DNA from 3 places in the Bradyrhizobium japonicum USDA 6 genome. Region 3 is predicted to be linked to each of the others. Evidence: riboswitches for the same ligand, from Rfam matches in the RefSeq annotation. Region 3 holds a riboswitch; each other region holds the start of a gene.
What was found. Region 3 has a riboswitch for cobalamin ahead of BJ6T_RS48525 (TonB-dependent receptor). Riboswitches for the same ligand answer to the same signal wherever they lie in the genome.

Region 1 (2,260 bases), 3.0 Mb from region 3:
TGCGCAGCTAACTTCCCCGGCAGCGACTGCGTCAATTGGCTGAGCTGGACCTGCCCAGAGGAGGAGACTGGGCATTCCGAGGGTCTGCATTCTTCGTGCCAGGCAATAGGCGGAAAATTTCACGGAGTTTGTGTCACTCTTGTCGACTTTCCGACCTTTGCATGTTTTCGATGTTTCTGTTTGGCGTATCCGCCGCAGCTTGTGCATCCATGTCCCGCACCGGATATTTAGCAGAAGAGTTGAACGCCTCGATGCCGGATGCCTGTGGACGGAAGTGGGTTTGCCGCCATTGAGCTGTGTGGTTCGCTATCGTGCCGCCCGCGTTCGAGCTGCGTGATTGCCAAGCACCAAGCCGGCTTGATCCCAGCTCTGAAGTCTGGGTGGCACGCAAATCAACCCCTCGCCAGTTGCTAAATTTCGCCACGTGCCTTGGCCTATTCGCCGCAGATCCTTTAGTTGAGCGAAGAGCTGGCTAGCTGAGGTGCTGGGCGAACCTCTGGAAATCGCAAAGCCGCATTGAAAGCGCTCTGATATAACGTCGGTACTCCCGCCGGCAGGCTGCTTCTGTCCCTTTCATCAATTTAGCGTGCGGCTCCGCCTCAAGGCAGCTCCGATGCTTATCCGGCATCTGAGAAGGATATGTCTGATTATGACATCTCTGATGAGAGAATGTTTCTAGATGGTGAAGTCACAGAGATGCACGGTCATTCGGCTAGCGGATGTCGCAGATTAGCTTGCACATAATCTGAGAGGTTGACGGAAGAGTTCTCCTGCCGATAATCCAAGTCGTCGAGGTTCTCCGGTTCCCATTGATCCGGAGCTAAGAGGGAAGCCGGTGCAAATGCCGGCTCTGCCCCCGCAACTGTGAGCGGCGAGCCGCTGTCCGACGATGTCGCTGAAGCCTGCACGGCTTCGGGAAGGCCGGACAGCAGCGATGACCAGCAAGCCAGGAGACCGGCCCCGACAATATATTGGTCCACGGGCGGGGTGTCTCGGTGGTGCGCCAAGCAGCCGTCGCACGCGCGACTTCTCCTGCCTGCGTCCGCCATGGCCTTTGTCCCCAACAGGGGTTAACGCTATGTCTCCTCTCTCTCTTCCAGTTGCTACGCTCGGAACGCCACGCATCGGCCCAAGGCGTGAGCTCAAGCTCGCTCTAGAAAGCTACTGGGCTGGAAAGATTAGTGAACAGCAGTTGCACGAAGACGCATTCGGCCTACGCGCAGCGAACTGGGCTCGTCAAAAATCGCTCGGCGTCACGATCATTCCGTCAAACGACTTCTCGCTGTATGATCAGGTGCTCGATACAAGCGTCATGGTTGGCGCAATCCCGGAGATCTACGCCGCGAACGGAGAATCCGTTTCGCTCCAAACGTACTTCGCCATGGCCCGCGGATCGCAATGCGGCGAGCAGGATGCGAGTTGCGCCCAGAGCCCGCGGGGATCTGGCGTGCCCGCGCAGGAAATGACCAAGTGGTTCGATACCAACTACCACTACATGGTTCCTGAGTTTTACCGGGGACAGGCGTTCAGACTGTGCTCTCGCAAACCCGTCGAAGAGTATGAGGAAGCGAGGGCTCTTGGCTTTCAGACCCGCCCTGTCCTGATCGGGCCGGTCACATTTTTAAAGCTCGGCAAGAGTACCGATAGTGCGTTCCAGCCCCTCTCTCTCCTCGATGATCTGATACCCGTCTATATCGACCTTCTGCATGAATTAGCCAAACGAGGGGCAAGTTGGGTTCAGTTTGACGAGCCCTGCCTGGTCCTTGATCTGGATGAGGCGGCGCGAAATTCGTTGCTGCACGCCTATAACCGGTTCGCAAAGGAGGGACCCGCTATCAAGATCATGCTTGCGAGCTATTTCGGCGCCCTAGGCGACAATCTGGATACTGCCTTGAGCCTGCCAATTTCCGGTCTGCACGTCGATTTGGTTCGAGCGCCAGAACTATTGGATCAGATCGTTGCTGACGGCCGAAGTGATCTCGTCATGTCGCTCGGTGTCATCGACGGCCGGAATGTGTGGCGGTCGAACTTGCCGTCGCTCCGTCAGCGGCTGAAGCCCTCGATTGCGAAGCTTGGCAGGCACCGTGTACAGCTCGCTCCATCCTGCTCGCTGCTTCACGTGCCGGTCGATGTTGAACTAGAGACCGGGCTCGCGTCCGACGTCAAGAGCTGGCTTGCTTTCTCGGTTCAGAAGATGCGTGAGCTTGCGATCCTGGCGCGGGTACTCGCAGGCGACCAGAATGTTGGGCTAGCTCTTGCC
Region 2 (2,260 bases), 1.8 Mb from region 3:
GACGCGGCAAGCGAAAGGGTGGCGGCGAGAGCCGCGGTGCTGATTTTGGAAAGCATTGTCCTGTCCTCATGAATTGATCTTTCGCCGTGGCGCGTGAAGCGCGCACGTCAGTCGTCGTCGCGAGCAGGCATGCCGCTCGCGTCTCGGGCTTTGCGAGATCAGATTCGAGGAGGTCGGAAAGGAGGACTGCCGCCACGGAAGGAAACGACCTGATCCGGGGGAATAGCCATCGTGCTGGCCACGACGGCGAGACGTTCGAACGCCACAGGCCTGACATCACCGAGCGCGATGGTCCCGCCGACGCAGCAGAAGCCCATCCCGCACTTGTAGTCGCCGCTATGGGAGCCCGTTCCCTTCATGTCGGGACAACAATCGTCCATCGACATGGCGGCGTCGCCGCTCATGTGCATGGCCGTCTGCATGCCATCCGACGACATTGCGAGGTTCGCCGCGGACGCGCCAACCGGCAGCATCGCCAGGGAGATGGCGATGGCGACTGCCAGGATGGTACGGACGAACTGCATCAATATCGACTTACCTTGTCGGGCCGGAACTCGGTCTCAGTAGCATATTCGGACACCAAAGGCAGTCATTGATCGTGGTCAAGCGTTCGTTACCCAGGCTCGTCCGGAGGCCGGGTTGGACGTTTCGTCGCGGTCCCTCGGACTATCGTGCAAATCGGCAACACAAGGCCGCCATCGACCGACCGGTCCGTCCAGCAGCCCGCGGGGATGTTGACGCGCCCATCCCCGGATGCCAGTTTCGTGATCGGTAGTGCCCGCAAGGGCTCTTCAAGGGAATGCGGTGCGTCCACCTCAGTGGGCAATTCCGCGGCTGCCCCCGCAACTGTAGGCGGATAGCCGACGACCAAACGAACCACTGGAGCCCCGCTTGGGCCTCTGGGAAGGTGGTCGAAGGCGATGACCCGCGAGCCAGGAAACCTGCTACCAGCCATGGTCACGCGCGAACGCATTGGGCGGGGTGCCCTGATGTCGGACAAGTAGCCGGTGCATCCGCCGCCTGGGGCGAAGGTGGATGACTAAGGCAACCGCGGTGACGGTTTGTTTGCGTCGCCGCAGAGCGTTGTCATGCAAAATCTTTATTTCCGTGCTGGCGCGAGGCCAGCGTTGTCGCGTGCTTTCCTGATTACCCTGCTCTCGTCGGTGTCCTTGTGGTCCGCGGCGCTCGCGCAAAGCGCGGCGCAGGACAACCGCTCCCGGGAGGTTGGCCCGGTGATCGTCACCCCGCCTGCTCAGAGACAGGCTCCCGCCATAAGCCCCGGCACCCAGAAGCCGCGCGCGGCCCGGCGCGCCGCGGGACGCAATCGTGGCGCCCCTGCTGTCGCCGTTCCGGCCACGCAAGCTCCGAGCGGCCCGGTGCAGACGCCGCTCAACACGGCCGCCGTCACCGACGTCGGCTCCCGGCTCGGCATCACGGCGCGGGAAATGCCGGCGACCGTCGAGGTCATCAGTCAGAAGACGATGGAGGATCTCGGCATCAGGACCACGACCGACGTCGCCAAGGCGGCGGTCGGCGTCATCGGCGGCGATGCGCCCGGCGCGCCCGCCATCTTCTCGATGCGTGGCTTTTCCGGCGACCAGATCTCCACGCTCTACAACGGCATCCCGATCGGGCCGTCGACCATGACCGGCCGTCCCATGGACGTGGCTGGCCTCCAGCAGGTCGAGATCATCAAGGGACCGGACTCGCTGGTGGCGGGCCTCGGCGCGACCGGCGGCGCCATCAACTACGTGAACAAGGTGCCGCATACCGGGCCTATTATCAACGACGCCTTCACGTCCTACGATTCCTTCAACGGTTATCGCGCCGGTTACGGCTCGGGCGGCAGCACGCTGATCAACGGCCTCGACTACCGCTTTGACATCAGCCATTTCAACAACAAGGGCTTTATCGACGACACCTATTCGAAGCTCAGCAACGTTTCGGGCCAGCTGAACTATCGCGTCAACGAGAACCTGAAGATCTGGGGCGCGGCCGAATACAGGCAGGACAACGACCGCTTCTACTGGGGAACACCGCTGGTGCCCGCGAACGCGCCGGGCATCGTGCCGACGAACGGCATCGTGTCCGGTCGGTGGAGCAACTATTACCTCGGCGGCGGCACGCCGGTACCTGTCACCATCGACGCGCGCACGCTGACCACGAACTACAACGTTCTCGACAATCACAGCGGCGCTGGCGAGCTCTGGCTACGCAGCGGCTTTCAATGGGACATCACCAACAACGTCTCGCTGAAAAG
Region 3 (2,260 bases):
GCGTACCTCGCCGATGTCGCTTTGCCGCTCCCTACCAGGGCAATCCCATGCGCCTTGTTGCAGTCCTCATCTTCGCGCTCATGACGGCCGCCTGCAATCAGGAGCAGGACATCACCGGCTCGACCCCGGTCTGTGCGATGCGGAACTACAGCTCCTACAATCCCCGCGACATGAACCAGTGCGTTGCCGCCTGCAAGGCGTGCGACCACGGCAACACCGTCACCTGCACCACGTCATGCACCCTCAAGGGCGCCCACTGAGCGGCGTCGCTGCCTGGAGCTAGGGGTGACGGTGCTCGGGCACCGGAACGATTCACATGGGTCAGTCATTGAAGGAGCAGGCAGGACGCGGAGTCCTATGGAATGGGTATGCTCGATCCCGGTCGGTTTCTGGTGTCGTGCTCGCATTGCGATGCATGGCCGATGGCGGCCAACGTCAAACGTTCGAGCTGGTCGGCGTCGCCGCACGAGGTCCGCTTCGTATGCCCGCGCTGTCGCCGCGAGGAGACCGCCATCATCTCGGCCTCCGGTGAGCTGACCCCGATCCGGCGCAGCGACGCCCCGCTGCGCGACGTCACCGCGGCCTGGGCTCCGGCCCAGCGGCCAAGAGGGCGGGCGTAGCCCGCCTGTCACAGGACCGAGAGATCGGGCGCAGTCAGCTCTGCGCAACACCTTGCGCGGTCCGTTTTTGGAACCCGGCCTGCGCCGACGCGTTTCCGCTCCGACATCAACGCATCGAGGCCCTGCGAATGATCAGCGAGCATTTCGATACCCGCACCCGGATCAACATGAAGCTGGCGCTGGATCGGGTCTGCCGCAATCGCCCGGTCGGCGAGGACCATCGCTTTCGCAGGTCCGTTGCCGAGAACATCATCCGCTGCGCGCTCACGGGCCGCACCGGCATCGGCCAGCTCGTCGATGCCGGCGAGCGGGCGGTGATCAGGACGCGTTCGGAGCGGGAGCCGGCCTGATTGCGCCGGCTCAATCTCCGGTGCGGTGCTTTGACCGTGATGCAACCGGCCGATTGACTCTCCGCTTGCCCGCCCCCTAGATTGGCCGGTGACGGTTCTCCTCACGGAGATCAAAAGGGAACGTGGTGCGAGGTTTTCCCGATACCGGGATATTCTCAACGCCGCGGCTGCCCCCGCAACTGTAAGCGGTGAATCTTTCGTCATATGCCACTGGGAATCTCGGTCCTGGGAAGGCGACGCAAGGTAACGACCCGCGAGCCAGGAGACCTGCCGTCAACCGTGGTCACACGCGAAGATGTCGGTCGGGGAGTACAGACATTAGCTTCACCGGAGCAATCGAACGCTCCGCCGTGAAACCTCGTTCGCTGTGACGTGCCACTGACGTCATACCGAGGTTACAAGAGTGTCCCGTATTGTCTTTGCCGCCAGGCGCTTCCGCACCGGCTTGGTCTTGCTCGTTTCCCTGTCTTCACTTGATCTGTCCATTGCCCAGGCCCAGCAATCGGCATCGCCCGATCTGCTGCCGGCGGTCGAGGTCGCGGCGACCGAGCGTGCGGCCAAGCCGCAAGTCGTGCGGCGTGCGCCCGACCAGCCCGCGCAGCGGCGCGTCGCTCGCGTGCCGAAGCCCGAGTGGGTGCCGGCGTCGTCCCCGGTTGCCGGGGTATCCGCGGCCAACCTGTTTCCGACGGTCGTCGTCAGTCCGACGGATATTGTCACTCCGACCAATCTGGTTGCGAGCTCGGTGACGGTTCTGACCGCCAGAGACATCGAGCGCGATCAGCGCCGGACCGCATCCGATGCGCTGAGCGCGGTTCCTGGCCTGAACCTCGTGCAGACCGGCGGTCCGGGCGGACAGACGTCGATCTTCATGCGCGGAACGAATTCCAACCACACCAAGGTCCTGATCGACGGCATCGACGTCAGCGATCCCGGCAACCCGAACCGTTCGTTTGATTTCGGCCAGTTGCTCACCTCCGACATTCAGCAGATCGAAGTCCTGCGCGGTCCGCAGGGCGGTCTCTACGGCGCAGACGCGCTGGGGGCGTGATCTCCATCGTGACGAAGAAGGGCGACGGTCCCGCCCGCGCGACCGGCTCGGTCGAGGGAGGCTCGTTCGGAACGTTCAATCAAACCGCAGGCCTGAGCGGTTCACAGGACCACTTCAACTATGCCTTCAACGTTGCGCATTTCCACGCGAACGACGTGCCGGTGACGCCGGTCGAATTGCTGCCGCCGGGGCAGAAGGCGATCGGCAACAACTACGACAATATGACCTATTCGACGAAGCTT

Region 1: linked by a shared signal. The riboswitch ahead of metE (5-methyltetrahydropteroyltriglutamate--homocysteine S-methyltransferase) and the one ahead of BJ6T_RS48525 (TonB-dependent receptor) in region 3 are both predicted to bind cobalamin.
Region 2: linked by a shared signal. The riboswitch ahead of BJ6T_RS32135 (TonB-dependent receptor) and the one ahead of BJ6T_RS48525 (TonB-dependent receptor) in region 3 are both predicted to bind cobalamin.

Annotation. Positions count from the first base shown of each region.
Region 1 is NC_017249.1:8,045,233-8,047,492, reverse strand. It holds gene BJ6T_RS46375 (hypothetical protein) at 134-424, opposite strand; cobalamin riboswitch at 776-977, shown strand; gene metE (5-methyltetrahydropteroyltriglutamate--homocysteine S-methyltransferase) at 1,079-2,260, shown strand, end outside.
Region 2 is NC_017249.1:6,836,927-6,839,186, forward strand. It holds gene BJ6T_RS32125 (FixH family protein) at 1-56, opposite strand, end outside; gene BJ6T_RS32130 (hypothetical protein) at 159-524, opposite strand; cobalamin riboswitch at 756-963, shown strand; gene BJ6T_RS32135 (TonB-dependent receptor) at 1,089-2,260, shown strand, end outside.
Region 3 is NC_017249.1:5,029,013-5,031,272, forward strand. It holds gene BJ6T_RS47370 (hypothetical protein) at 48-260, shown strand; gene BJ6T_RS47375 (hypothetical protein) at 363-620, shown strand; gene BJ6T_RS23815 (hypothetical protein) at 749-970, shown strand; cobalamin riboswitch at 1,046-1,259, shown strand; gene BJ6T_RS48525 (TonB-dependent receptor) at 1,374-2,018, shown strand; gene BJ6T_RS23820 (TonB-dependent receptor plug domain-containing protein) at 2,027-2,260, shown strand, end outside.